DNA from 2 places in the Leucobacter sp. GX0328 genome. Region 2 is predicted to be linked to the other one. Evidence: predicted binding sites of a transcription regulator. Region 2 holds the regulator's gene; the other holds the start of a gene.
The links. Region 2 encodes LexA, which represses DNA repair genes until DNA is damaged. Its sites were predicted from a motif close to TCGAACANNTGTTCGA; they were not measured.
Positions count from the first base shown of each region.

Region 1: the regulator LexA is predicted to act here: its motif matches at 12,404-12,419, upstream of ACUYTF_RS03660 (DUF222 domain-containing protein).

Region 1 covers NZ_JBSGPC010000001.1:813,894-828,210, forward strand. Annotated here, with positions in the region: gene ACUYTF_RS03610 (metallophosphoesterase) at 1-322, opposite strand, end outside; gene ACUYTF_RS03615 (tyrosine-protein phosphatase) at 369-1,142, opposite strand; gene ACUYTF_RS03620 (extracellular solute-binding protein) at 1,151-2,509, opposite strand; gene ACUYTF_RS03625 (sn-glycerol-3-phosphate ABC transporter ATP-binding protein UgpC) at 2,558-3,718, opposite strand; gene ACUYTF_RS03630 (SIS domain-containing protein) at 3,901-4,776, opposite strand; gene aspS (aspartate--tRNA(Asn) ligase) at 4,900-6,228, shown strand; gene ACUYTF_RS03640 (SipW-dependent-type signal peptide-containing protein) at 6,567-7,277, shown strand; gene ACUYTF_RS03645 (signal peptidase I) at 7,314-7,952, shown strand; gene ACUYTF_RS03650 (hypothetical protein) at 7,949-8,713, shown strand; gene ACUYTF_RS03655 (choice-of-anchor G family protein) at 8,710-10,665, shown strand; gene ACUYTF_RS03660 (DUF222 domain-containing protein) at 10,675-12,372, opposite strand; gene ACUYTF_RS03665 (TSUP family transporter) at 12,489-13,277, opposite strand; gene ACUYTF_RS03670 (ABC transporter permease subunit) at 13,381-14,317, opposite strand, start outside.
Region 2 covers NZ_JBSGPC010000002.1:313,453-327,769, forward strand. Annotated here, with positions in the region: gene ACUYTF_RS09645 (uroporphyrinogen-III synthase) at 1-96, shown strand, start outside; gene hemB (porphobilinogen synthase) at 93-1,070, shown strand; gene ACUYTF_RS09655 (glutamate-1-semialdehyde 2,1-aminomutase) at 1,067-2,404, shown strand; gene lexA (transcriptional repressor LexA) at 2,496-3,161, opposite strand; gene ACUYTF_RS09665 (hypothetical protein) at 3,421-3,813, shown strand; gene ACUYTF_RS09670 (histidinol-phosphate transaminase) at 3,832-4,914, shown strand; gene hisB (imidazoleglycerol-phosphate dehydratase HisB) at 4,997-5,605, shown strand; gene hisH (imidazole glycerol phosphate synthase subunit HisH) at 5,602-6,273, shown strand; gene priA (bifunctional 1-(5-phosphoribosyl)-5-((5-phosphoribosylamino)methylideneamino)imidazole-4-carboxamide isomerase/phosphoribosylanthranilate isomerase PriA) at 6,270-7,019, shown strand; gene ACUYTF_RS09690 (SseB family protein) at 7,024-7,914, shown strand; gene ACUYTF_RS09695 (sodium-dependent transporter) at 8,026-9,624, shown strand; gene ACUYTF_RS09700 (MetS family NSS transporter small subunit) at 9,621-9,764, shown strand; gene ACUYTF_RS09705 (branched-chain amino acid transporter permease) at 9,881-10,207, opposite strand; gene ACUYTF_RS09710 (AzlC family ABC transporter permease) at 10,200-10,955, opposite strand; gene ACUYTF_RS09715 (aldo/keto reductase) at 11,054-12,106, shown strand; gene ACUYTF_RS09720 (DUF1844 domain-containing protein) at 12,284-12,649, opposite strand; gene infC (translation initiation factor IF-3) at 12,862-13,473, shown strand; gene rpmI (50S ribosomal protein L35) at 13,555-13,749, shown strand; gene rplT (50S ribosomal protein L20) at 13,787-14,170, shown strand; gene ACUYTF_RS09740 (TrmH family RNA methyltransferase) at 14,277-14,317, shown strand, end outside.

The DNA of each region.
Region 1 (14,317 bases), on a different contig from region 2:
AGTCGAGCAGAGCCTTGCGGAACGGCGTGCGGGTGTCGTGGTTGCCCATGACCCAGATCACCTGGGCGCCGATCTTCTCGGCGGCGGGCTCGACGATGGCGCGCAGGCGCTCGTAGGCGTCGGCGTCGCCCGTGTCGGCGAGGTCGCCGGTGAAGACGATCGCCTCGGGGCGGGCCTGGCTGCGTGCGAAGTCCTCGAACAGGCGGGCGAGGTTCGCGTCGCTGTCGATCGAGCCGTGCAGCTTCTCGGCGCCGCCGACGAAGTGGGTGTCGCTGATGTGCAGGATGAAGTGCTCGACCGGAGGATGCTGGGTGTTGGTCATTTCTGTGCCTCTCTTCTTGTTCGTGCTGTGCGATGGGAATCAGGGATCAGCCGACGAGCCGGGCGTGCAGCCGCTCGAGGGCGGCGGGGTCGAAGCCGTGGCCGAGCAGCATGGGCTCCACGCCGCCGTACTGCTCGTCGATCACGTCGAGCGCGGAGCCCAGCGCCTCGGCCGGGCTCGCGCTGACGAGCTCGCGCACGGCCTCGTTGATCGGGCCGGGCATGCGCTCCGAGAACGACGCGATCATGCGGTCGGCCCACTCGCCGGCGAGGTTGTCGGCACTCGCGGCGTAATCGGCGACCACCTGCTCGCGGGGCACGCCGACGGCGGCGAGCGCCGTGGCGACGACCATGCCGGTGCGATCCTTGCCCGCGGTGCAGTGCACGAGCACGCCGCCGGCCGGGGCGTCGGCGATCAGCCGCACGGCGCCGACGAGCGCGGTGACGCGATCGGTGGCGATAGCGCGGTAGATCTCTTCGAGCGAGGGCACCGTCCGGGTCGTCGGCATCGCCGCACCCGCGAAGATCGGGTGGTGCACGGTCTCGATGGCGCTGCCGCGGGTGGGCTCGTCGCTCGCGAAGACGCTCGGGGAGGTGCGCACCTCGGTCTCGTCGCGCAGGTCGATGACCCGCACGATGCCCTGTTCGGCGAACTGCGCGATGCCGCGGGCGCCGAGGCGGTGCAGCGCGTCCGAGCGCAGGAGGCTGTTCGGCCGGATCGTTCCGCCCGCGGCCGGGTAGCCCGCGGTGCTGCGGAAGTTGTAGGTGCCCTCGATGCAGATCGCGGGGCCGGCGGCGTAGGTGTCGACGATGGTGCTCATTGCGACCCCTAGCCGATCAGCGCCTGGGCGCGGTCGGCGGCATCGGTCATGGTCGCCTCTGCGGGCTTGCCGAAGTACACGACCTCCTCGATGGCGGTGGCGAGCAGGTCGTCGACCTGCACGTAGCTGTTGCCGGGGTACGAGACCCAGGGCTGCATGCGGTCGAGCTGGGCGAGGTTCGGCTCGATGAGCGGGTTCTGCTGAGCCCAGTCGTGGAGCGCGCCGCCCTCTTCGACGAGCCCGGTGCGCAGCGGCAGGTATCCGATCTGGCTCGAGATGAGCTCGTAGGCGCGGTCGCTGGTGAGGAACTTGATGAGCTCCCATCCGGCGCGCTGCTTGGCCGGGTCGTCGCTGAGCACGAAGAGCGCGGAGCCGGAGTTCGTCGGCACGGCTTCCTGTCCGTCGAACGCGGGCATCGCGGCGGCTTCGAGGGTCCAGCCGCCCGCGTCGGCGGCCTGCATGAACATGCCCTGCAGGGCCGAGGTGGTGAGGATCATGGCGGTGTCGCCCTTCGCGATGCCCTCCATCTGCGCGGCCGAATCGGCGCTGCGCAGCACGCCCGCTTCGGTCATCTCGGCGAAGCGCTCGACGGTCTCGACCGCCTCGGGCGAGCCGAAGCCGATCGTCGTGCGATCCTCCGAGAGCACCTCGGCGCCGTTCGACTTGAACAGGCCCTGCATGCACCAGTGACCGCCCTTGACGGTGCAGTTGATGTCGAGCGACGGCTTGCCGGTGTGCGCCGAGACCTGCGCCGCAACCTTCTCGACCTGGTCCCAGGTGCTGAGGTCAGGGGTGCCCTCGACGCCGGCGGCTTGCAGCATGTCGGCGTTGGTGAAGAGCACCGGGGTCGAGAAGACGTAGGGCATGCCGTAGGTCTTGCCGTCCCAGTCGGCGAGCACCTTCGCGTTCGGGTGCATCGGATTCTCGCCGCCGAAGTGCGCCTCGAGCTCCTCCGCCTCCACGATGTCCGAGAGCGGCTTCGCGCCGAGCTGGGTCGCCGTGTACTCGAGCGCGTCGAAGGTGAGCTGGGCGACGTCGGGCGCCTTGCCGGCGAGCAGCTGCGTCTGCACGCTGCCGACGTAGTTGCCGGAGGCCGCGGCTGCGCCCTGCGTCGGCTGCGCCTTCACGGTGATGTTCGGGTTGGCCTCTTCGAACTCCGAGATCAGCTGGTTCACGGTGTCGGTCCAGACACCGGCCTGCGTGAGGTTGTAGCTCTCGAAGACGATCTCGACCTGCTCATCTGCACCGAGCTTCGGCACGACGGCGGCGGCCGAATCGGTGGCGGCCGAGCCCGACGAGCAGGCGGCGAGGGCGACGCTCGCGATGATGGCGCAGGCGCCGGAGGCGAGTGTGCGTCGAAGTCGCATGTGGGTGGGTCCTTTCAGGAGGGTGATGCGGCTGGACTGATGGGGGGGCTAGTGTGCGGGCAGGGCGACGTGCGCGGCGGCAGTGCTCGCGGTATCGGCGGCTGCAGGGATCGCCGTGCGCTCGGGCTGCCACTCGAGGCGGCGGCCGCTGTCGCGGTCGAAGAGGTGCACGCGCGCCGTCGGGGCGGTCAGCACGACGAGCTCGCCGACCTCCCAGCGCTCGTCGCGATCGCAGGCGGCGGTGACACGGTCGTCGCCGATGCGGCAGTGCACGAGCTGTTCGCGGCCGAGGTTCTCGATGAGCTCGACGGTGCCGCGCAGCGCGATCCCTGCAGTCGGCACCGCTTCGGCCGAGCCGCCCGCGAAGATCGCGAGGTGCTCGGGACGCACGCCGACGACGATGTCGCGCTCGGGGGTCGCGCCCTGCCAGAGCATTGCCTCGGTGCCCGGGGCGAAGACCGAGATGTGGCCGTCGGTCGTGGTGAGGGTGGCGTCGAGCAGGTTCATCGCGGGAGAGCCCAGGAACCCGGCGGCGAACACCGAGCTCGGGGTGTCGTAGAGCTCTTCGGGAGTGCCGTACTGCTCGACGCGGCCCCGGTTCAGCAGGGCGATCTTCGTCGCCATCGTCATCGCCTCGACCTGATCGTGGGTGACGTAGACGAACGTCGCGCCGAGCTTCCGATGCAGCGCCGCGAGTTCGCGGCGGGTAGCGGTGCGCAGCTTCGCGTCGAGGTTCGAGAGCGGCTCGTCCATGAGAAAGGCCTTCGGCTCGCGCACGAGAGCGCGGGCCAGGGCGACGCGCTGGCGCTGACCGCCCGAGAGCTCCTTCGGCTTGCGGTCGAGCAGGTGCCCGATCTCGACGGCGTCGGCGGCCTCGCGCACCCGGCGGGCGATCTCCGCCTTCGGGGTGCGTCGCACCTTGAGCGGGAATGCGAGATTCTTCTCGACCGACAGGTGCGGGTAGAGGGCGTAGCTCTGGAACACCATGGCGAGGTCGCGCTTGCGCGCCGGCAGCGCCGTGATGTCATCGCCGTCGATCTCGATGCTGCCGCCCGTGGGTTCGAGCAGGCCGGCGATCATGCGCAGGAGCGTGGTCTTGCCGCAGCCCGAGGGGCCGAGCAGCACGAGGAACTCGCCGTCCGCGATGTCGAGGCTGACGCGATCGGTCGCGGTGAAGTCACCGAACTCTCGCGAGATCTGATTGAGCACGAGCCGAGCCACCGGCCACCTCCAGGGAATCGAATTTCATGAACTGCGGAATGCAGGAAACGCTTGATTCCAGATTGGAGGCCGAGGGTGAACGGTTCGGGAGGGGCAGGCGAACGGGAGCCGCCGTTCGCCTGAATTCCGTCGCGCGAAGATGAACGAGCGGAACGGCGGGTGAACGCGCCTCAGTCTTCGGCGGGCACGACCATCGTCTTCGCCTCGGCGATCGAGGCCCGCTGCGCAGTGATCGTGTCGGGGAGCCCGCCGAGCGACGCCGCGTGCAGCGCCGAGAGCAGCAGCATCTGCACGATGTTGCCGGCCACATGGCTGCTGTTCCAGTTGTGGAAGCCGGCCCCGGCGACGAGCGCATGGTCTGCGACCTGCGCGAGCTCCGAGCCGCCGTAGCTCGTCACCCCGATCACGGTGGCGCCCGCCTCGGCCGAGAGCTGCGCCGAGCGCAGCGTGAAATGGTTCATGCCGCTGTCGCTCACCGCGAGGCAGACGTCGCCCGGCTTCAGCAGCTTGGCGGCGATGTGCTGGGCGACGATGTCGACCGGGGCTTCGCAGACCCGGCCGCTCGTGAGGAAGTGCAGGGCGACCGACTGCGCGGGGGCGAGCGAGGCGCCGTTGCCGACGACGAGCAGGCGACCGCAGTCGCGGATGCTGAGCGCGGCCGCGTCGAAGGCCGAGAAGTCGAGCGCGCCGAGGGCGCCGTGGATGCCGTCGATGGCGCTCGAGAACACCTGCTCCACGGGATGACCGGTGTCGACCGCCGCCTCGCCGCCCGGCGCGAGCGACGCCGGGGGCGACGCCTGATCCCTGATGAGCAGCTCCTTGAGACGCTGGAAGCCGCCGAACCCCATGCGCTGGCAGGCCCGCACGACCGTCGCGGGCGACACGTCGGCTCGGCCCGCGAGGTCGGCGACCGACATGCGCGCGACCGCCACGGGGTCGTCGATGCAGGCCTCTGCGACACGGCGCTCGCTCGGCACGAGCGACGGCAGGTGCGACTGGATCAGGGCGCGCGTACCGCCGAGCGGCGGCGAGGCGTCGGAGTTCATACCCTCTGTGCTAACACATCCGGGTGTCCGACAGGTGTCCGGCGCCTTCGCGCGATCCTCATGGCCCGCGCGATCGGCGCACGGGTTTCGTCACGTAGACTGTCTCGGGTGACTGAGCGTGTATTGATCAAGGACCTGGCCGCCCGCGAAGACGGCCTCGTACGAGTTTCCGGTTGGGTCGAGAAGGTGCGCGACCAGCGGTACGTGCAGTTCGTCGTGCTGCGCGACGAGAGCGGTGCGGTGCAGCTGGTGAACGGCGGCGTGTTGCGCGAGCCCGACCCCGAGAACCCGCGCTCCGACATCCTCGTGCCCCGCACGCACACCATCTCCGAGCTCACCCACGGCACCTTCGTGACCGTGACGGGCGAGCTGCAGCACAACGAGCGCGTGAAGCTCGGCGGCGTCGAGATCCAGATCGAGACCATCGAGGTCGTCGCGAAGGCGCTGCCCGACAACCCGGTCGCCGACGACTCGAACATCGACGTACGCCTCGACTGGCGCTTCCTCGATCTGCGCCGCCCCGAGCAGAACCTCGTCTTCCGCGCGCAGACGGCCTTCCTGCACGCGCTGCGCCAGGTGTGGGTCGACCGCGGCTTCATCGAGATCCAGACTCCGAAGCTCATGGCGTCGGCGTCGGAGTCGCGCGCCGAGCTCTTCGAGGTCGAGTACTTCGAGGGCCAGGCGTTCCTCGCGCAGAGCCCGCAGTTCTTCAAGCAGATGGCGCAGGCGGCAGGCTTCGGCGGCATCTTCGAGGTCGGGCCCGCGTTCCGCGCCGATCCCTCGTTCACCTCGCGCCACGCGACCGAGTTCACCTCGGTCGATACCGAGCTGAGCTGGATCGACTCGCACGAGGACGTGATGGAGCTGCACGAGGAGCTCATTGTCGCCGGCCTCACCGCGGTCAAGAAGAAGCACGGCGCCGAGATCGAGCAGCTCTTCGGCATCGAGATCAAGGTCCCCGCCCGCCCGTTCCCGCGTATCCCGCTGGCCGAGGCCAAGGAGATCGTGAAGGAGCGCGGCTACGAGGTGCCCCGCGCCGACGCCGACATGGACCCGGAGGGCGAGCGCCAGATCGCCGCCTACGTCGAGGAGAAGTACGGCAGCGAGTTCGTCTTCCTCACCGACTACGCGTCGTCGATCCGCCCGTTCTACCACATGCGCCACGAGGATGACGCGTCGCTGACCAACAGCTACGACCTCATCTACCGCGGCACCGAGATCTCGACGGGCGCGCAGCGCGAACACCGCATCGAGGTGCTCGAGGCGCAGGCGCTCGACAAGGGCATGGACCCGAAGGAGCTCGCGTTCTACCTCGACTTCTTCCGTTACGGCGTGCCCCCGCACGGCGGCTTCGGCATGGGTCTGAACCGCGTGCTCATGCTCATGCTGCATCAGCCGTCGATCCGCGAGACGACCTACCTCTTCCGCGGCCCGAACCGCCTGATGCCGTAACCGCGGTTTCATCTCCAGGGATCAGCCCCGGCGCATCTTCGGAAGCGTCGGGGCTGTCCCGTTCCTCCCTCCTCCGCACGTCCCGGTGCCATCCGATGAGCCGCACTACTGAGACGCACAAGGTCCACTACTGCGACGCATTGCAGACTCCACAACAACGCTCAGATTTCGAAATTGTGGGACGGTGTCCAAGCTGATATCGTTCTCTTCACCAAGCCCGAAAACCGCACTGCGGCGGAGGGTTCGGCGGCAGGGGGCCGTTCGATACTCCTACTTCGACAAATGGGGTCGAAGAGTCGATGGATCCCCTCGCTTTACCCCGGGGAAGGGTCAAACGCATGTCCACATCATCTTCATCACGTTCGTCACGCAGAAATCGCAAGATCGCGGCGGTCGCGGCGGGCCTGCTCGTCGTCGGAGTCGGCGCCACCTACACGCTCGCGTCGTGGAACGACTCCGAGTGGGTCTGGGGCGGCGCGGACGGTGATCCAGGGATCGGCACCAGCACATTCGAGGTGCAGCAGAACACCGACCCGGCGCTCGCCGCGGGGGCCTGGACCGACGAGGAGACCCCGGCAGGTGGCGAACTCCAGTTCACCGTCAACCCGACGGCCATGGTGCCCGATTCGCCGATATACGCCCCGGTGTCGCTCCGCACGGTCGCTGGTTCGATCGCCGGAGACGTCACACTCCAGGGCGCTACTCCGAATCCCGACTTCACTAGCGGCACTGCACCTACCAGCCCAGAGCTTTGGGCTGCGATGCGGGTCAGCGTGTACACGTCGAGCGCGCCCACCGCACCGAACTGCACCCCCGCCGCATTCGACACCTCTGGCTGGGGCACTGCGATCACCGACCTCTCGAACGTGAACCTCAACACCATTGCTGGCGCGTCGCAGAACCTGCCGGCCGGCGCCACCAGCACCGACCCCGGCGCCGCACAGCACTACTGCTTCGTGCTGACACTGCCCGGCAGCACCGCGAACATCGATGATCTGCAGGGCAAGACCATCGCGCCGATGTGGAAGTTCGAGTCAGTCTCGAACTAGCCCGCCGCGTAACCCCCGCACGACGGCCTCGCGCTCATGTTCCGCCGGGTAGCCGGAGCCGCCGTCACGACGCTCGTCGTCGTGGCGGCGCTCGGGCTTGTCTGCTGGTTCGTGTTCCAGGCCGTCGCGGGAGCGTCGCTCATCACGTTCCGCACCGGTTCGATGAGCCCGACCATGCCGCAGGGCGCGGTCGCGGTCACGGTGCCGGTGCAGGCCGACGAGATCGAAGTCGGCGACGTGGTGACGGTGCAACGAGCGGGCGAGTCGATGCCGGTCACGCACCGCGTCATCGAGGTCGGTCCGGTGCAGGAGCGCGCGGCGAACGAGGCCGACATCCGTGCGGCGGCACCGGGGTCGGGGCCGCCCGATCTCACGAGTGCGACGGCCCGGCAGCTCGCGCTGCAGGGCGATGACAACGATCAGCCCGACCACCTGCCCTATGCGCTCACCGATGCGCGGAAGGTCGTGTTCGCGATTCCCGGTCTCGGGGACGCGCTCATGATGCTGCAGACGCCGATCGCGATGGGCGCGCTGATCCTGTTCGTCGGAGCGTACGTCGTCTGGGCGTTCTGGCCGAAGCCCCGCGACCCCGATGACGACAGCGATACTGACGCCGGAACCGGCTCGGGTGCCGACGCGCACCACCCCGAGCATGCCGAGGAGGTGCTCCGATGACCCGACGCCCCGCGTTCGCTCCTGCGCTGCTCGCGATCGTCTTCGCAGCCGTCACTTGCCTCGGGGTCGGGCTCACGGCGGTGCGCGCATCGGCGGTGTTCCAACCGATCGCCGAGACGGGCGAGACGGGATACCTGTCGCTCGCCGTGGATTCGGCGACGCCGCTCGAGGCGAGGCTCGGGCCGGGCGACTCGATGCGCTGGCTGGTGCGGGCTGCGCTCGAGGATGCGGAATCGAGCACGCTCGCGATCGAGCTGCGCGCGAACGGCGAGCTCGTGGAGGCGGCGGGCATGACGGCCGCGGTCGAGACGTGCTCGGGCGCTTTCGATCTCTCGGCGGCGCCGGGAGATGCGCCCGCGTGCCAGGGATCCCCGACCACCGTTCTGCCGACCACACCGCTCGCAGCGGTGTCGCAGTCGGCCGACCGATACGATCTCGCGCAACTGCGGCGGGGCGAGCCGAGGCAGCTGCTGGTGACGCTCGCGATTCCGGCCGCGACTCCCGGTGATGCCCTCGACGGGCTCACCGCGCGCGTGGGCCTCGGCGTGCACGCGGCCGGCGATGACGGCGGCGATGGCGGCACCGTCGTGCCGGTGCAGCCGACACCTGTGCCTCCGAAGCATCTCGCGGTGACCGGCGCCGATGCTCTCGCGCTCGGAGTGCTCGCCACGGGCCTCGCCGGGCTCGGTCTCGCGGCAGCCCTGCGGGGCAGGTCGCGCACCCGTCTCCACGCGGGTTCTACGGCAGGGGAAGCACGATGAGCCTCCGCGATCTGCTGCGCAGACTGACTTCGCGCCCCGCGCACGCTCGTCCGTTCGTGCCGACCGACCGTCTCTGGAAGCGCGGCGTCGGCGCGGCGGCCGCGGCCGTGCTCGTATCGACGGCGCTCGTCGCTCAGGGCGGAGTCACGACCTCCGCCAGTTGGAACGACGCCGAGTGGGTGCACGCGCCGACGGTCGGCACTCTCGATTGCACCCAGCCCGACGGCGCCTTCACAACACGCGGCGAGGGGCGCGCACTCAGCGGTTCACTGCTCGGCATCGACTTGGATCAGGTCGCAGAAGCGAGCGGAGTGCTCGTCACCAACGATGGCACCCGCGATCGACACACTCCCGACCCGGGTGCGAATCCAGCGCCTCTAGCCCCTGCCTGGGGCAACCCGCTGAATGTCGGCCTACTCGGCCAGGCGATCAACCTCGACCTCGGCGATGGCATGCTGCAGCTGCCCCTCGACAACCAGACCGGCGTGCTCGGTCAGTATGCGCAGGCGACAGCCGGTGGTGTCGCCCAGGGCGCCGCCGGGTTCATCGATTCGAGCGGCGGCATCGCGACCGCTCCAGGCAGCGGGTATCCGGAGCTCGCCACCGTGAATCTCAAGCAGCTGATCTCACAGGTCGATCCGACGGTCGCCGCAACGCTCGCCAATGTCACCGATCTTTCTCTCGAGGTAGGAGCTGTGACGGGCCGCGCGGCACTCGATGGCTGCGATGCGGCCTGGAATGGAGTGTCATCGCTACGCACGGAGCTGGTCAATGGGGTCGAAACCCAGGTCGGCAATTTGTCGCGCGAGTACCTGGCGACGAGCGCCGACCTCGTGATCGAAACGCCGGCTGTGGGCAGTCTGACTCAGAAGCTCGATGGCGTGGTGCAGAACTTGGAGACGACAGTCAACGGGCTCGCTTCGAACCAATCGGTTCTGGACGGGCTATTGACTTCAGTCACGGGGCTCCTGTCCACACTCGTCAGCGGCGTCTTGAGCACGAACAGCGTTGCGCTCACTCTCACAGCAACCGTCGACACGGCTGCGCTTCGAAATGCCATTCACCGGGCCGAGCCTCTTACCGACAGCCATGGGGTAGTCAGTGTAGACCTCTCGCAGGGCACGATCCGAGTGAACACTGTCGCGCTACTACAGGAGGCCTATCCGGGAGCCTATGGCAATGGTCTCAACGGATTGCCTCCGAACTCGAACCTGCTTGCCGACGAGCAGGTGCTGACCACGCTCACTAATACCGTTACGGATGTTCTGGGAGATTGGCTTCACGATATTGAAGGGCTCCTTGCCAGCGCCATCGACGCCATTCAGCTCAACGTATTAGTCACCGCCAAGCTTCGCGTGACCGTTCTAGGCGTGGGGGTAGCCAATATCGGCACTGTTCAAGCCGTCGTTTCGGGTCCGCTCAACGGCCTCACAACTCAAGTGAGTACGACCGTCGACCTCACGCTGCTCAACGTTCTTGATCCGCTCGGCTTGCTTGGACTGAAAGCCACCGTCAACGGCCTCCTCAATGCACTCACCTCCGGTCTCATCGGAAATCTGGGGCCGACAGTCAAGAACGCTCTCGAAACCGTACTCGGGCCCCTGCGAGCGCTTCCCACTGATGTGCGCGAAGCAGTCGTATTGGTCGTAACAACAGCATCAGGACTGTACACAAACCTTTTGCTCCCTGCGGGCCCCTCACTCAAACCTGTCATTTCTGTTGTGCTCAACGCCCAGAACGACCCGTTCTCGGGCGGCGATGAACCTGAAGATTGGGAGACCACATCAGTGGCCGGTCTGCCGGACGGCCGCTACGACGTGGCCGCGCTCCGTATCGGTGTACTCGAGGGGCTTGCGAACGGCGCCATCCTCTATCTCGGTCGGGGTTCGGTCGGCCCGGGATGCGCGGTCGCAACGGCGACGCAGCCGGGCAGCCCCTGCGCGGGGTACTAGAGATAGAGCTCAGCCGGCTTTGCGTTCCGGAAGTTCGCGATCTGGAAGTTCCGGAGCCGCTCGGTCTGGCTGCCGTCGGTCTCGGGACCGGTGGCTCGGAGCCCTGAGCGGCGAGCCGGTGCGGTACCAGCGCCGGGAGCTGTCGACCCAGTTCGGGGCCCGCACTTCGGGGAGGCCGTCGTTCATGCGGATCGACCAGCCCGAGGATTCGAGACCGCGGTGATGGTGCCAGCAGAGCAGCACCCCGTTGTCGGTGTGCGTCAGGCCGCCCTTCGCGTGCTCCGTGACGTGGTGGATCTCGCACCAGGTCGCCGGGACCCGGCAGCCGGGGATGATGCAGCCGCCATCGCGCAGAGCGATCGCCCGGCGCTGGTGCGCGTTGAACACCCGCTGCGCCGAGCCGAGCTCGATGATGCGGCCGAGCTCGTCGCGCACCATGCGCTGCACCGCTCCGGTGCAGGCCGCGCGGCGCACCGAGTGCATGGGCACCGGGGCGAGCACGCCGTCGTGCCCCTGCACCCAGCCGACCCCGCGGCGCTGCTCGACATCCCGCTGCTCCACCTGGATCATCACGGTGACCGGAGCTCCGCCGAGATCGGGCACACCGGGCGACTGCATCGCGATCTCGAGCACGGCCGCGAACGCATCGTGGCGCTTCTGATCGGCCGTACGCCGATCGACCTCGGCGGGCAGGGCCCCGGTGTCGGCGTAAAGATCATTGCCGGCCTCGGCCTCGGAATCCTCGACGAGTTCGAAGCGCACACCGCTGTGCTTCTGAAAATCTTGCGCCTGAAGACCTCGGGCCTGAAGTTCTCGCGCATCGGCACCGGGTTCACCGGAATCGGCCCCAGACTCCTGCCGCGCGACCCGGCGCAGCGCCGACGGCGCATTCATCGCATCGAGCAGGCGGCCGAGCGCGGCGCCGGCCTCGGGCAGCAGCGCTCCCGAGACGCGCACGAGCCCGTCGCGTCCCAGACCGAGGCGGAGGCCGCGCCGATGCTCGGGCACCGTCTCGTTCGGTTCGGGCCCGTCTTGGTCGAGAAACGCCTTCCATACCTGGCACATGGTGCGCATGCCGTCGTCGTGCTCGGGAAGCTTGCCGTCGCTGCCGGTCGCGGCGGCGACCAGCTCCCGCTCCGCGACTTCGAGCGTCTCGGAGGCCGCTACCGCTTCGGACTGCTCGAGCGTGCGCGTGATCATCGCCGCGCACTCGAACGAGATCTCGCCGGCGGCGAAGGCCTCGGCGACGTGGGGCACCCGCGGCGCGAGCGCTCCCCCGCTCATGGCCGGCCGCGGCAGCACGCTCGCCGCCAGACGCAGGCGGCGCGAGATCTCGCGCGCCGGAGCCCGGGTGACGCGCTGCAGCAGCTCGACCGTTCCCGTGCAGCCGTAGCGGTGCGCCAGCGCCGGCTCGCCGAGCGGCCGGTCGCTGTCGTCGTCGACCCGACCTGCGAGCGCGACCTGCGCCGACTCGACCAGGCGCGACATCCGCTCGACCATCGCGGCGGCGGCGAGCGCCTCCGACCCCGAGAGCGCCGCACCCGGCAGTGAACCGGACACTGCCCCGGGTACCGCGCCGGAACCTCGCAGCAGCTCCTCGAACTGCCGCGCCAGCTCCTCGATCTCGCCCGCGAGTGCGCCGCTGAGCGGTTCCGGTGCGTCGAGCCGAGAGTCGATTCCGGAGCGAGCTTCGATGCTGGCGTCCATGCTTCTATTCTCTCACGAATGAGAGCAATAGTCGAACATATGTTCGAGTAAAAACTGTGGAATCATGCGAATTTCCGGGCCTGTGGAGGAAGGTGCCCGGGCCGACGAAGCGCCCGCTACGCGGCGAAGAATTCGACCCAGATGTCGAAGCCGAGCTTCACGATGAGCACGCCGACGACGACGAGGAACAGGGCCCTGATGAAGCCGGTGCCCCTGGCGATCGCCATGCGGGCCCCGACGAGGCTTCCGAGGAAGTTCGCGATGCCCATCACGAGCCCGAACGGCCACAGCACCGCGCCGAGCGGAATGAAGAACAGCAGCGCGCCCAGGTTCGTCGCGAAGTTCACGATCTTCGTCTTCGCGCTCGCCTGCAGGAAGTCGTAGCCGATCATGCCGACCAGCGAGATGATGAGGAAGGTGCCGGTGCCGGGCCCCAGCAGTCCGTCGTAGAAGCCGATAGCGAGCCCGATCGTCATCGCGATCAGCAGGTGCCGGGACCCGTGGTACCTGAGCTTCGTCACGGCGCCCATCGAGGGCTTGAACAAGGTGATGAGCGCGACGACGACGAGCGCCGCCACGATGATCGGCTTGAACACCTGCGCCGGCAGGAAGGCCGCGAGCGAGGCACCGCCGAACGACCCGGCGAGCGCGACCGCGGCCATCGGCAGCGTCGTGCGCAGGCTCGGCCGCACTCTGCGGTAGAAGGTGTAGCTGCTCGACGTCGTGCCGAAGATCGATGCGAGCTTGTTCGTCGCGAGCGCCTGCACCGGCGAGATGCCGGGCACGAGCAGCAGAGCGGGGAGCTGCAGCAGCCCACCGCCTCCGACGACGGCGTCGATCCACCCCGCTGCGAATGCCGCGAGGCAGAGGATCGCCAGTGTGCCCCACCCGAGCCCCTCGGGCATCTCGAAGAATGCCAGGGCGTCGGCGGTGCGCGCGGCGGCGAGCGGTACGACGGTCACGGGCGGGCGCTCATTCGCCCCGCCCGCAACCCCGTTTCAGCGGGCTTCACTGCTCATCGTCGAGATGTTGCGTGCTGATGATCTCGGTGACGGTCTCGCCCTCGCGCATCCGTGGATCCGCAGTGACGGCAGCGACCGCAGCACCGCCGACGAGCACCGCGCCCGCACCCGCAGTCGCCTGCGCCTTCACCTTCGGCGACCGGCTCATGCGGACCTCGAGCCACTTCGCGAGGCCCGAGAGGATGAGGCACATGGCGATGTAGATGCCGCCGATGACGAACGCGGCCGGCAGCAGCGGGCGCTCGAACTGCACATTGCTCGACAGCTGCTTCGCCAGGTGCAGCAGTTCGGGGTAGGTGATGATGAACCCGAGCGCCGTGTCCTTCATCGTGACGACCAACTGCGCGACGATCACCGGCAGCATCGCCCGCACAGCCTGCGGCAGCAGGATGAACCACATGACGCCGCTCTTGCGCAGCCCGATCGCATACCCGGCCTCTTTCTGGCCCTTGGGCAGCGATTCGATGCCGGCGCGCAGGGCCTCGGCGAGCACCGAGCCGTTGTAGATGATCAGGGCGATGGAGACCGCCCAGTACGGGGCGAGTTTGATGCCGATCGACGGCAGACCGAAGTAGAGCAGCATCATCATCACGAGCACGGGCACCGCTCGGAAGATCTCGGTGACCACGGTGAAGGGCACCCGCACGGCCCGGTGGTCAGAGAGACGGCCGAGGGCGAGCAGGAAGCCGAGCACGATGCTGCCGACCGCCGCCGAGGCGAATGCGGCGAGCGTCATCCCGAGCGCGAGCGCGATCTGCTCCCAGATCACGCTGTAGCTGAACAGGCCCCACTTCTTCGGCGAGAACTGGCCGGTGACCGTGAAGCGGTAGACGAGGAAGCCGAGAACGGCGACGACGACGAGCACCGTGAGCACCGCGAGCAGGCGGTTGCGCGCGATGGCCCGGGGACCGGGAACGTCGTAC
Region 2 (14,317 bases):
GCCGCGGAGCAGCTGCTCGCCGCGCGCATCACGGGCCCGGGCGCACCGCACCCCTCCGCCGAACCCACCACCGCGAACAGGAACACCGCACCATGACCCACGCACCCACCATCAGGCCGAGACGCATGCGGCGCACCCCCGCCCTGCGCAGGCTCGTGGCCGAGACCCGCCTGCACCCCGCCGAGCTGATCCTGCCGGCGTTCGTGCGCGAGGGCATCGCGAGCCCGCGCGAGATCCCGTCGATGCCCGGCACCTCGCAGCACACGCTCGATTCGCTGCGCCGGGCCGCAACGGAAGCGGCCGAGGCCGGTATCGGCGGCATCATGCTCTTCGGCATCCCCGAGAAGCGGGACGCCCTCGGTCGAGCCGCCGATGACCCCCAGGGCATCCTCAACGCGGCCGCCCGCGCCGTGACGGCCGAGGTCGGCGACGCGCTCGTCGTGCAGACCGACCTGTGCCTCGACGAGTTCACCGACCACGGGCACTGCGGCGTGCTCGACCCCGACGGCGGAGTCGACAACGACGCCACGCTCGAACGCTACCGCTCGATCGCCGTCGCGCAGGCCGACGCGGGCTCCGCGGTGCTCGGGCTCTCGGGCATGATGGACGGCCAGGTCGCCGCGGTGCGCGAGGCGCTCGACGGCGCGGGCCACGAGGAGACGGCCCTGCTCGCGTACTCCGCGAAGTACGCCTCGGCGTTCTACGGGCCGTTCCGCGATGCCGTCGAATCCCAGCTCGTCGGCGACCGCCGCGGCTACCAGCAGGATCCGGCGAATCGGCGCGAGGGTCTGCGCGAAGCGCGCCTCGATCTCGACGAGGGCGCGGATTTCGTGATGGTGAAGCCCGCGATGTCGTACCTCGACGTGCTCGCGGAGGTCGCCGCCGAGAGCCCGGTGCCCGTCTGGGCCTACCAGGTGTCGGGGGAGGCCGCGATGATCGAAGCGGCCGCCGCGAACGGCTGGCTCGATCGTCGCCGCGCGATCGAGGAATCGGTGCTGAGCATCAAACGCGCGGGGGCCGACGCCGTCCTCAGCTACTTCGCCGTCGAACTCGCGGGGTGGCTGCGATGAGCCGGGACGTCGCGTCGAGCGCCCGATTCGCCGAGCGGGCCGCGCGGGTCATCCCGGGCGGCGTGAACTCGCCCGTACGCGCCTTCGGCTCCGTCGGCGGCACTCCGCGCTTCCTCGTCTCGGGGGCCGGGCCGCTGGTCGTCGATGCAGACGGCAACGAGTACGTCGACCTGGTCGCGTCGTGGGGGCCGGCACTCCTCGGGCACGCCCACCCCGATGTGGTGGCCGCGGTGCAGCGCGCGGCGGCGCGCGGGCTCGGCTTCGGCGCATCGGCCCCCGAGGAGGCCGAACTCGCCGAGGAGATCGTGCGACGCGTTCCCGAAGTGGAGCGGGTGCGCCTCGTCTCGACCGGCACCGAGGCCACGATGACGGCGATCCGCCTCGCCCGCGGCGCGACGGGCAGGCCCCTGATCATCAAATTCGCCGGGCACTACCACGGGCACTCGGACGGGCTGCTGGCGGAAGCCGGGTCGGGGCTCGCGACGCTCGCGCTGCCGGGCTCCGCGGGCGTGACTGCCCAGACGGCCGCGCAGACGCTGGTGCTGCCCTACAACGACGTCGCCGTGCTCGAGGCCGCCTTCGCCGAGCACGGCGACCGCATCGCCGCGGTGATCTCGGAGGCCGCGGCGGCGAACATGGGTATCGTGCCGCCCGCCCCCGGCTTCACCGAGGCCATGATCCGCCTCGCGCACGCGCACGGCGCGCTCGTCATCCTCGACGAGGTGCTCACCGGTTTCCGCTCGGGCCCATCGGGGTACTGGGGCATCGAATCGGCGACGGTGGCGCCAGGGATCGCGCCCGACCTGTTCACCTTCGGCAAGGTGGTCGGCGGCGGCCTCCCGCTCGCGGCCCTCGGCGGTCGGGCCGAGCTCATGGATCTGCTCGCGCCCCTCGGGCCCGTCTACCAGGCCGGCACGCTGTCGGGCAACCCGGTGGCCGTCGCGGCGGGCCTCGCGACGCTGCGCCTCGCCGACGACGACGCCTACGCGCGTCTCGGCCGTGCCGCGGACGCGATCGCCGCGGGTCTGGCGAGCGCGCTCGATGCGGCCGGAGTGCCGCACCGGGTGCAGCGCGCGGGCACGCTGCTCGCGCCGGTGTTCGGCGACTTCCCGAGCGCCCCGCGCGACTACGCCCAGATGCGGTCTCAGGAGGCGTGGCGCTATCCGGCCTTCTTCCACGCCATGCTCGACCGCGGCGTGAATCTGCCGCCGAGCGCGTTCGAGGCGTGGTTCGCGACCGCTGCGCACGACGACGCGGCGATCGGGCGCATCCTCGACGCGCTCGCGCCCGCGGCCCGCGCCGCTGCGGAAGCGCAGCCGGAGGGCGGGGAGTAGGGTCACCGACCCCGGCCTTCCCGTCGGGCGAGGCCCCGGGTCGCGCGGCCGGAGACATCGCCCGACGCGCCGTGCAGGGGCCGAGGAGCGATCAGACCGAGCGGAATACCGCGACGACCTTGCCGAGCACCTCGGCGTAGTCGCCGAGGATCGGCTCGAACGCGCTATTGCGGGGGAGCAGCCAGGTATGGCCGTCCCGGCGGCGGAACACCTTCACCGTCGCCTCGCCGTCGAGCATCGCCGCGACGATGTCGCCGTTCTCGGCCTCGCGCTGCTGCCGGACGACCACGAAGTCGCCGTCGCAGATCGCGGCGTCGATCATGGAATCGCCGACCACCTTCAGCATGAACAGCTGCCCGTCGCCGACGAGCGACCGGGGCAGCGGTACGAGCTCTTCGACCTGCTGCTCGGCGGTGATCGGCACACCGGCGGCGATCTGACCGACGAGGGGCACGTACGCCGCCTCCTCCGCCTGCTGCGACGGCGCATCGGCGATGGCCGAGCTCGTGCTCGCGAGTTCGATGAGGATCTCGAGCGCGCGGGGCCGGTTCGGGTCGCGGCGGATATACCCCGCGAGCTCGAGGCGGCTCAACTGATGGGTCACGCTCGACAGCGACGAGAGGCCGACGGCGTCGCCGATCTCGCGCATGCTCGGCGGGTAGCCCTGGGACTCGACGGTGCGGCAGATGTACTCCAGGATCGCCTGCTGCTTCTCGCTCAGCCTGCGACCCTGCGGCGGCGTATCCGAGGTGCTCATCGCGATCCTTCCGTTGCGGGAATGCCTGCGCCGATCGACGGGACTGGCGGCGGGACCGTGAATGTCAGTGGGTGCTGTTTCAGTGATCCCGTTGCTTCGAAACCCTAGCGGCCCCGCTCGATCACTGGCAAACATATGTTCGAGTGTCGCGAAAGGCGATCGGAACACGTATTCGAAGAATCGTTGCGTTTTCGATCGTTCGAAGATATATTCGAAACAGATGTTCGCGTAGGCGGATGCACCAGGAAGGAACCCAGACATGAGCGCAGTGATCTCGCACGAGGCCCCCAAGCTCCGCCTGACCCGGCGCGGCCGGGTCGTGTTCGGTTCGTTCGCGACGGTGCTGGTGGCGGCGCTGCTGGCCTTCGTCGCGGCATTCGCGGCCCCCGAGGCGCAGGCGTCGAACGCCGCCGGCGATGCGGAGTTCCAGTACGTCGTGGTGCAGCCGGGCGCAACCCTCTGGTCGCTCGCGACCGAACTCGACCCGACGCAGGATCCGCGCGATCTCGTCGCCGAGATCGTGCAGCTCAACCAGCTCCAGGGGTCCGGCGTCCAGGCCGGCGAGGCGATCGCCGTGCCGCTGCGCTACGCGCACTCCGCCTCGGTCGTCTCCGGCGCCGAGCTCGGCTTCCCCGTGGACTCGGCGGAGTGAGCGCGGGTCGACCCTAGAATGGTGAGGGTGACCAGTCTCAGTGACCTCCCGCTCCGCAGCACGCTCGTCGGCAAGGCGCCGTACGGCGCCCCCCAGGATCCGGTGCCGATCAGCCTGAACGTCAATGAGAACACCCATCCGCTGCCGGAGGCCGTGGTCGCCGACATCGCCGAATCGCTCGCTCGAGCGGTCCGCTCGGTGAACCGCTACCCCGACCGCGAGTTCACCGAACTCCGCGATGCGCTCGCCGGGTACCTCGGTCACGGGCTGGCCTCGGAGCAGCTCTGGGCCGCGAACGGCTCGAACGAGGTGCTGCAGCAGATCCTCCAGGCCTTCGGCGGCCCGGGCCGGTCGCTGCTGAGCTTCACCCCGACCTATTCCATGTACCCCCTGCTCGCGTCGGGCACCGACACCGCCTGGGTGCCGATCGAGCGCCCCGAGGGGTATGCGCTGACGCCCGAGTTCGTGGCCGAGACTCTGCGCGAGCAACGGCCCGACATCGCGATCATCTGCGGCCCGAACAACCCGACCGGAACCCGCCTCGATATCGACACCGTGCGCGCCGCCTACGACGCCTTCGACGGCATGCTCATCGTCGACGAGGCGTACCGCGAGTTCGACGACCGCGGCGAGAGCGCCATCACGCTGCTGCCGGGGCGTCACCGACTGCTGGTGTCGCGCACCATGAGCAAGGCGTTCGCGTTCGCTGGGGTGCGGCTCGGCTACCTCGCCGCGGATCCTGCGGTGATCGACGCGCTGCGCCTCGTGCGTCTGCCCTACCACCTCTCGGCCCTGACGCAGGCGGCCGCCACCGCGGCGATCCGCCATTCGGGCGAGATGCTCGCCACGGTCGCCGACATCCGCGAGCAGCGCGAACGCCTCGCCGCGGCCCTCACCGAGTTCGGCTACCGCGTGCACCCGTCGGGCGCGAACTTCCTCCTCGTGGGCGGCTTCGACGACCCCGACGCGGTGTTCGAGACGCTGTTCTCCCAAGGCATCCTGATCCGCAACCTCGGCATCGACGGGCACCTGCGGCTCACGGTCGGCACCGAGACCGAGACGAGCGCGCTGATCGACGCGATCTCGCGGCTCGAACGGTAGTGCAGCCCTCCGGCGTTTCGATCCGGGTCCCGCGCTGCCGCTCCGAGGCATCGTCGCGCCCCGTCGCACTAGACTGTTGCCCATGACATCAGCTGCACGCACCGTCTCGATCGAGCGCTCGACCAGCGAGTCGCAGATCTCCCTCAGCATCGATCTCGACGGCACCGGAGTCTCGGATATCGACACCGGCGTCCCGTTCTTCGACCACATGCTGACGGCGTTCGCCAAGCATTCGCGCACCGACCTCGCGGTGCGCGCGCAGGGAGACGTGCATATCGACGTCCATCACACCGTCGAGGACACGGGCATCCTGCTCGGCCAGGCGATCCTCGAGGCGCTCGGCGACAAGCGCGGCATCATGCGGTACGGCGATGCGGCGGTGCCGCTCGACGAGTCGCTCGCGCAGGCCGTCGTCGATATCTCGGGCCGGCCGTACCTCGTGCACTCGGGCGAGCCCGCGGGCTTCGAATTCCACCTCATCGGCGGCCACTTCACCGGTTCGATGGTGCGCCACTTCTTCGAGGCCCTCGTGCTGAACGCGCGTCTCACGGTACACCTGAAGCTCGTCGAGGGGCGCGACCCGCACCACATCGCCGAGGCGGAGTTCAAGGCGTTCGCGCGCGCGTTCCGCACTGCGAAGTCCGTCGACCCCCTCGAGAGCGGCATTCCCTCCACGAAGGGCGCTCTGTGACCGGAGCACGCGTCGCCGTGCTCGATTACGGTTCGGGCAACGTCCACTCGGTGCTGAAGGCCCTCGCGAAGGCCGGTGCCGAGCCGCTCCTCACACGCGACCCGAAGGCCGTCGCCGAGGCGGACGGGCTGCTCGTTCCCGGCGTCGGCGCCTTCGACGCCGTGATCCGGCAGCTCCGCGAGGTGCGCGGCGACGAGCTCATCGACCGGCGGCTCGCCGGCGGGCGGCCGGTGCTCGGGATCTGCGTCGGGGAGCAGGTGATGTTCGAGCGCGGTATCGAGCGCGGGCGCGAATCGGACGGCCTCGGCCAGTGGCCCGGAACCGTGCGCGAACTCCGCGCCGAAGTGCTGCCCCACATGGGCTGGAGCACGGTGCAGGCCCCTGCGGGGTCGCGGCTCTTCGACGGCATCGCCGACGAGCGCTTCTACTTCGTGCACAGCAATGCGGCGACGGAGTGGACGATCGAGGGCCGCGGCGCGTCCGTGCGGCCGCTCGTCACCTGGGCCGAGCACGGCGAGAAGTTCATCGCCGCCGTCGAGAACGGCCCCCTCACCGCCACCCAGTTCCACCCCGAGAAATCAGGCGAAGCCGGTATCCGGCTGCTGCGCAACTGGATCTCGGGATTTCCGAATCGACGCGACTCGCTAAGGAGCGAACACACATCATGACTGAACTGGCCGAAGGCCCGAAGCTGCAGCTGCTGCCGGCCATCGATATGGTCGACGGCAAGGCCGTTCGCCTCACGCAGGGCGAGGCCGGCACCGAGAAGAACTACGGCAGCCCCGTCGACGCCGCTCTCGACTGGGTCGAGCAGGGCGCCGAGTGGATCCACCTCGTCGACCTCGACGCGGCGTTCGGCCGTGGGAGCAACGTGGCCGTCGCACGCAAGATCATCAAGCGCACGGGCGGCCGGGTGAACATCGAATTCTCGGGCGGCATCCGCGACGACGCGAGCCTCGAAGCCGCGCTCGAAATGGGGGCGCGGCGCGTGAACCTCGGTACGGCCGCTCTCGAGAACCCCGAATGGACGCATGCGGTGATCGCCCGCTACGGCGAGCAGATCGCGGTCGGACTCGACGTTCGCGGCGAGACCCTCGCCGCCCGCGGATGGACCGAGGACGGCGGCAACCTCTGGGACGTGCTCGCACGGCTCGAAGAAGCCGCGTGCCCGCGCTACGTCGTCACCGACGTCACGAAGGACGGCATGATGCGCGGCCCGAACGTCGAGCTGCTGCGCCAGGTGTGCAGCCGCACGTCGCGCCCGGTCATCGCCTCCGGCGGCATCTCGAGCCTCGATGACCTGGCAGCGCTGCGAGAGGTCGTTCCGCTCGGCATCGAAGGCGCGATCATCGGCAAGGCGCTCTACGACGGCGCCTTCTCCCTCCCGGCCGCGCTGGACGTCGCGGGGCGCTAGCGCCTTGGCGATCAAGAAGCTCCCCTCCACCGGCGACGCCCCGCGCTCGACCGGAGTTCCGACGAGCCTCGTCCCGGGCGGTTCGGCGGATTCGGCGGGCTTCCCCTGGGAAGGGCGCACGTTCGACCATCATGGTTCGGCCTTTGCCGACGATGACGGCTCGACGCCCGCAGCGTACGCCGAAGCCGTCGCGGCCCTGCGCCGGACCGCGCAGGCTTTCGTGCAGGCCGGGCCGGGGGAGCAGGCCGGCGCTCTGCACGCGCTCGGCGAGGCGCACGCGACCGCGCTGCAGGAGATCTCGAAGGTCAGGCTGCTGGTGCCGCTGCTCGCCGAGGCCGGGGACACCGGCATCACTCCCGAGGGGCGCGTCGTCGAGAAATCGCAGGAGCTCTCCATCGTCACCGTCGCGGGCCCCGACGGGCGCACGGTGATGCCGGCGTTCAGCTCCACCGATGCCATGCGCCGCTGGAACCCGGAGGCCCGGCCGATCCCGGTGCCCGCTCCGCAGCTCGCGGTCGCCGCGGCGCAGGAGGAGACCGACCTCGTCATCGTCGATCCGGGCTCCGCCGATCAGGAGTTCGGGGTGCGCCGGCCCTCCCTGCGCGCGATGGCGCTCGGCGAGCGGAGGCTCCCGGCCTGGGCCGACCCCGCGGTGCGGGCGGCGTTCGTCTCGGTATCGAGCGACCCCGGGCTCGACGCGCTCGCGCTGCTCCCGGGCGACCCCGAGGCGCGGTTGCTGCAGGCAGAGGTCGATGTGCATCTGCTGCTCGCGCCGGGCACGGACGGCGCTGGCATGCAGGCACTCCTCGTGCGGCTGCAGCAGCGCTGGGCCGCATCGGAGACGATTGCGGAGCATGTCGATTCCATGCGCGTGCGTCCATCGAACGCCCAGTAGATCTCGTATCATTTTCAGCTGATCCGTACAAAGTCAAGGATGAGTGCTGGGAATTTGCTGCACGGTGCTACGCTCTTCCGAGTACGAATTTTGCGATAGGAGCGAAACAGCGTGAGCCAGAACACTGTTGTTCAGAGTGCGCCACCGCGTGCTGAGTGGACAGGCCAAATCGGATTCATCATCTCGGCGATCGGATCCGCAGTCGGCCTCGGAAATATTTGGAGATTCCCCGGAGTCGCGTACGAGAACGGCGGCGGGGCCTTCCTGATCCCGTACATCGTCGCACTGCTCACCGCGGGCATCCCGATCCTCTTCCTCGACTACGCGATCGGCCACCGCTTCCGCGGTTCGGCCCCGCTCGCGATGCGCCGCCTCGCGGGCAAGCTCGGCGAGGGCCTCGGCTGGTTCCAAGTGCTGATCTGCGTCTTCATCGCGATCTACTACACCGCGGTGCTCGCATGGGCCGCCAGCTACTTCGTCTTCTCGTTCGATCTGAAGTGGGGCGACGACGCGACCGGCTTCTTCGTCGGCGAATACCTCAAGCTTTCGGATGCGCCCTTCACGATGGAGTTCGTGCCGGGCGTGCTGATCCCGCTGATCCTCATGTGGATCATCACCCTCTTCGTGCTCGGCGCCGGCGTGGTCAAGGGCGTGCAGCGCATCAACCTGATCGCGATGCCGCTGCTCGTCATCGGCTTCGTCGCCCTCGTCGTGCGCGCCCTCTTCCTGCCCGGCGCCGCCGATGGCCTGAACGCGCTGTTCACCCCCGACTTCGCCGCGCTCGCCGACCCGGCCGTGTGGGTGGCCGCGTACAGCCAGATCTTCTTCTCGCTGTCGGTCGCGTTCGGCATCATGATGACCTACGCGTCGTACCGCAAGCGCAAGTCGAACATGACGACCCCGGGCCTCGTGGTCGCCTTCGCGAACTCCTCGTTCGAGATCCTCGCCGGCATCGGCGTGTTCGCGACCCTCGGCTTCTTCGCCTACCAGCAGGGCATCGCGATCGACCAGCTCGAAGGCCTCACGGGCGTCGGACTGGCGTTCATGACCTTCCCGGCGATCGCGGCCGAGATGCCGGGCGGCCCGTTCTTCGGCCTCCTGTTCTTCGGCTCGTTGACCCTCGCCGCGCTCACTTCGCTGATCTCGATCCTCGAGGTCGTCTTCGCCGGCGTCATCGATAAGTTCGGCATCAGCCGCAAGAAGGCCGCTTACGGCCTCGGCGGCATCCTCGCGATCATCTCGATCATCCTGTTCGGTACGACCTCCGGCCTGATCGCGCTCGACACCATCGACAACTGGGCGAACAACATCGGCATCGTGGGCTCCGCGGTCGCCATGACCGTCATCGTGCTCTGGGTGCGCCGCGCGGGCGGCGAGCTCAGCGGCCACCTCAGCTCGCTGTCGACCTTCAAGGTCGGCCGCACCTGGATGTTCTTCGTCTCGGTGCTCGGCCCGGTCGTGCTCGGCTACATGCTGATCGTGACCATCGTGAGTCTCATCCAGAACCCCTACGAGGGCTACGATCCGATCTACCTGCTCATCGTGGGCTGGGGCTCCGTGTTCCTCATGATCGTCGGCTCCATCGTGCTGACGGCGCTGCCGTGGAAGAGCGACCCCGACGCCTTCACGCCGTGGCCGGCGCTCGACGCGAAGGGCAAGTCGTTCAGCGCTGCAGCAGCGAAATCTGACCACCAGGGAGGTGCGCGATGACTCCGATCGCGATCGTATTCCTCGTCCTCGCGGCGATCATCGTGTGGGGCGGCCTCATCGCCAGCGGCATCTATCTCGGCCGCCGAGCCGAAATCGATGTCTACCCCGAAGGCGGCGACCTCGACGGCGACGCAGGCTAACAGGCCCCGAGGCGTCCCAGAACAGCGGTGCCCCGTTCCCTTCCGGAGCGGGGCACCGCTGTCGTTCCCGCCAGTGCGCGTTTCGGGCCGTCCGCCGATGCCGGGCGCACACCCGCCTACAGCAGGTTGATGAGCGCGATGTAGCTCGCAGTGCCGGCGGCGATGCTGAGCAGCGCACGGCGCTTGCAGAGCAGATGCACGGCCACGGTGACGGCGGTGGCGACGACGACCGCCCAGACCCGATCGTGCTGCGCGAGCATCTGGTCGCGCAGCACGACGACCGAGAGGATCAGCAGGATGCCCGCCGGCATCCAGCGGCCGAGCGCCTGCACGAACCGCGACTTGCGCAGCGGCTTCAGCACCGCGAACGGGAGCGCCCGCAGCGCGAGCGTGATGATCCCCGATATCGCGACCGCCGCGATGAGATACACGTGCTCAGGCATCGGGGCCTCCTGCTGGCCCGCCGGGGGCTTCCGAAGCCGGCCGACGGCCGCGACGCCCCAGCGCGTAGCGCACGGCGAGCAGCGCGGTGAAGACGACGAGCGCGACGAGCAGCGCCTGACCGGGGGCGGCGAGCACGGCGATGCCGACCGCGAGGCCTGCGAGCAGCACCGACGGGATCTCGCGCCGGCTGCGCACCGCGTCGAGGGTCATGACGACGAACAGCGCGACGAGCGCGAACTCGAAGCCCTCGATCGGCGCCGGAAGGGCGCCCGCGATGGCCACGCCGACGAGGCCGCCGGCGACCCAGTACGCCTGCATCACGAGCTGACCGGTCACGATACGGGTCGAGCCGAGCCGCTCGGGCGGCATGAGCACGTAGGTCGCGTACGCCTCGTCGATCAGCGCATACGTCGAATAGGCACGGGGCAATCCGGGCCGCACCCGTGCGATCGGGAACGAGAGCGCATAGAAGACGTGCCGGAAGTTGACGGCGAAGACCGTCGCGGCGATCGTGAGGAGCGGTGTGGCGGCGGCGAGCAGGCTGACGAGCAGCAGCTCGACGGAGCCCGCGAAGATGCCGATCGACAGGGCCGGGGCGAGCCACCACGGCAGCCCCGCCTGCACGACGAGCACGCCGAGCGCCACACCGAGCGGGAAGATGCCGATGCCGACGCCCAGGGAGTCCCCGAACCCGGCCGAGATCTGCGCGAGACGCCCGTCTCGCGGGGCGTCGGAGTGTGCAGGCATACCCGCCATTCTCGCACGGTGCACGGGGCCCCGAGGGCGCGCCGCGGCGGCCGTGTCGCCCGGGCCGGGCGGCACCCGGGCCGCTAGGATCGGGGATCATGAGCCTCAATGATGATGACCGTACTCCACTCCGTCGCGTCGGCCGCAGCGGCCTGCATCTGCCGATGCTCTCGCTGGGCCTCTGGCAGAACTTCGGCGACGACCGCTCGCACGAGTCTCAGCGCGAGACCGTGCTCGGCGCCTACGAGCGCGGCATCTTCCACTTCGACCTCGCGAACAACTACGGCCCGCCCTATGGCCAGGCCGAAAGCAATTTCGGGCGCATCCTGCGCGAGGATCTCGCCGCGCACCGCGACGAGCTCGTCGTCTCGACGAAGGCAGGCTGGGACATGTGGCCCGGCCCGCACGGTGCGGGCGGCAGCCGCAAGCACCTCATCGCAAGCGCCGACGCGTCGCTGAAGCGGCTCGGCCTCGACAACGTCGACATCTTCTACACGCACCGACCCGATCCGCGCACCCCGCTCGACGAGACCGCACGAGCGCTCGATCACATCGTTCGCTCGGGTCGCGCCCACTACATCGGCATGTCGTCGTACTCGGCGGCCGCGAGCCGCGAGCTGTGCGCGCTGATGCGCGACCTCGGCACCCCGGTCACCATCCATCAGCCCTCGTACAGCATGCTCAACCGCTGGATCGAGACCGAGGGCCTGCTCGATGCCGCCGCGGCCGAGGGCTTCGGCGTGATCGGCTTCACGGCGCTCGCGCAGGGACTGCTCACGAACAAGTACATCGATGCCGTGCCCGAGGGGTCGCGCGGCGCTTCCGACGGCACCTTCACCTCGGACGCGCTGACCGATGATCTGCGCGTCCGTCTGCGCGGCCTCGCCGACATCGCTGCGGCACGCGGGCAGAGCCTGGCCCAGATGGCGCTCGTGTGGGCGCTGCGCGACGATCGCGTCACGAGCCTCGTGATCGGTGCGAGTCGCGTCGGCCAGCTCGACGAGAACTGGCGGGCGCTCGAGAACCGCTCGTTCGACGACGCCGAGCTCACCGCCATCGACGAGCTGCTCGTCGACGGGGGAGTCGACCTGTGGCGCGAGCCGCGCGAGGGCGGCCCGATCCGGCTGCTGCCGCGCGACGCGCAGGCCTGAGCGACCGCGAAACGAGAACGGCCGGCGGCCCCTCCGATCGAGGGGGTCGCCGGCCGTCGCCGTGCGGGGAGAAACGTCAGATCGCCGACCCGGTGTACTTCTCGCCGGCACTTCGGCGCTCGGGGCGAAGCATCGCTTCGCGCGCCGCGTGTGCCGATTCCGTCTCGGGATCGGTTTTCAGATCACCGACCCGGTGTATTTTTCACCGGGTCCCTTCCCCGGCTCGTCGGGGATCGCCGAGGCCTCGCGGAACGCGAGCTGCACCGAACGCAGGCCGTCGCGCAGCGGGCGCGCGTGCGAATCGCTGATCTCCGGAGCCGCCGCGGTGATGAGGCCCGCGAGCGCGTTGATGAGCTTGCGCGCCTCGGCGAGATCGGTCTCGTTCTCGGGATCGTCCGAGAGGCCGCACTTGATGGCGGCCGCGCTGAGCAGGTTGACCGACGCGGCGGTGATGATCTCGACCGCCGGCACCTCGGCGATGTCGCGTGCGGCCTGGGCCGCCTCGGAATCGAGGGTCGGCTGCTCGGCGATGTGCTCGTTCATGTTGTCCTGACTGTTGCGACGAAAACTGTGCTAATATCGTTTCGGTTCTCGGCGATCTGCCGAGATGCGGAAGAGGAGATTCTCCCACCCGGTTCCAGCTTCAAGGTTACCGGGTAGTTGGCACCCCGCCGGTCACGGCAGCTTCAGGGTGCGGGTGCAGCGCGTGCGCGGCCCTGATCTCCGTCCGTCGTTCCCACCGGAACGCCCGAACCATGAGAACAGAGGAGCCGGCGATCAGCGATCCCCGTACGAATGACAGAATCCGCGTCCCCGAGGTGCGACTGGTTGGTCCCAGTGGCGAGCAGGTCGGGGTCGTCCCGATCGATACCGCCCTGCGCCTGGCAGCGGATGCAGATCTCGATCTCGTCGAGGTAGCCCCGAACTCGAAGCCTCCCGTCGCGAAGATCATGGACTTCGGGAAGTACAAGTACGAGGCCGCCCAGAAGCAGAAGGAAGCCCGCCGCAACCAGGCGAACACGGTCCTGAAAGAGGTCCGCTTCCGTCTGAAGATCGACAAGCACGACTACGAGACCAAGACGAAGCGCGCCATCGGCTTCCTGTCGCAGGGCGACAAGGTGAAGGCGATGATCCTGTTCCGCGGTCGCGAGCAGTCGCGCCCCGAGATGGGCGTCCGCCTGCTGCAGCAGTTCGCCGAGGACATCGTCGAGTACGGCACCGTCGAGTCGAACCCGCGCATCGACGGCCGCAACATGGTCATGGTCATCGCCCCGGTGAAGAACAAGTCGGAGGCGAAGGCCGAGCAGAACGCTCGCCGCGCCGAAGAGAAGGCGAACCGCCGCGCGGACAAGTCGCAGGACGCCTGAGCCACACAGATCTGCGACGGTCGCCCCGTCGCGCAAGACGCAGTCGCCCCGTGCGGCGCGCACCACAACAAGGAGAAATCGATGCCCAAGCAGAAGACCCACTCGGGGGCCAAGAAGCGCTTCAAGCTGACCGGCTCCGGCAAGCTCATGAAGCAGCAGGCCGGTATGCGCCACAACCTCGAGGTCAAGTCCTCGAAGCGCAAGCGTGCACTGAACGCCGAGCAGGTGCTCGCCAAGGGCGACGCCAAGCAGGCGATGAAGCTCCTCGGCCACTGAGCACGGCCCCACAACGAACTCTTAAGGAAGAACTGAAATGGCAAGAGTAAAGCGGGCCGTCAACGCCCACAAGAAGCGTCGCGTCATCCTCGAGCGTGCCGAGGGCTACCGCGGCCAGCGTTCGCGCCTCTACCGCAAGGCGAAGGAGCAGGTCACCCACTCGCTCGTCTACTCGTACAACGACCGCCGCAAGAAGAAGGGCGACTTCCGTCGTCTGTGGATCCAGCGCATCAACGCGGGCGCCCGCGCCAACGGCCTGACCTACAACCGCTTCATCCAGGGCCTCGCGCTCGCCGGTGTCGAGGTCGACCGTCGCATGCTCTCGGAGCTCGCCACCAACGAGCCCACCGCATTCGCAGCGCTCGTCGAGGTCGCGAAGAACGCTCTCCCCGCCGACACCTCGGCGCCGAAGGCCGCGTAAGCGTCTTCCCTCTTTTCGAGAACCCCGCGGGCCTTCGGGTCCACGGGGTTCTCGCGTTTCGGCCGACGCGATCCCGCCCCGCGGGGCGTCAGGCTACCCTTGAGGGGTGAACGACACGATTCTCGAGAACCCCCGGGCCCCGCGAGT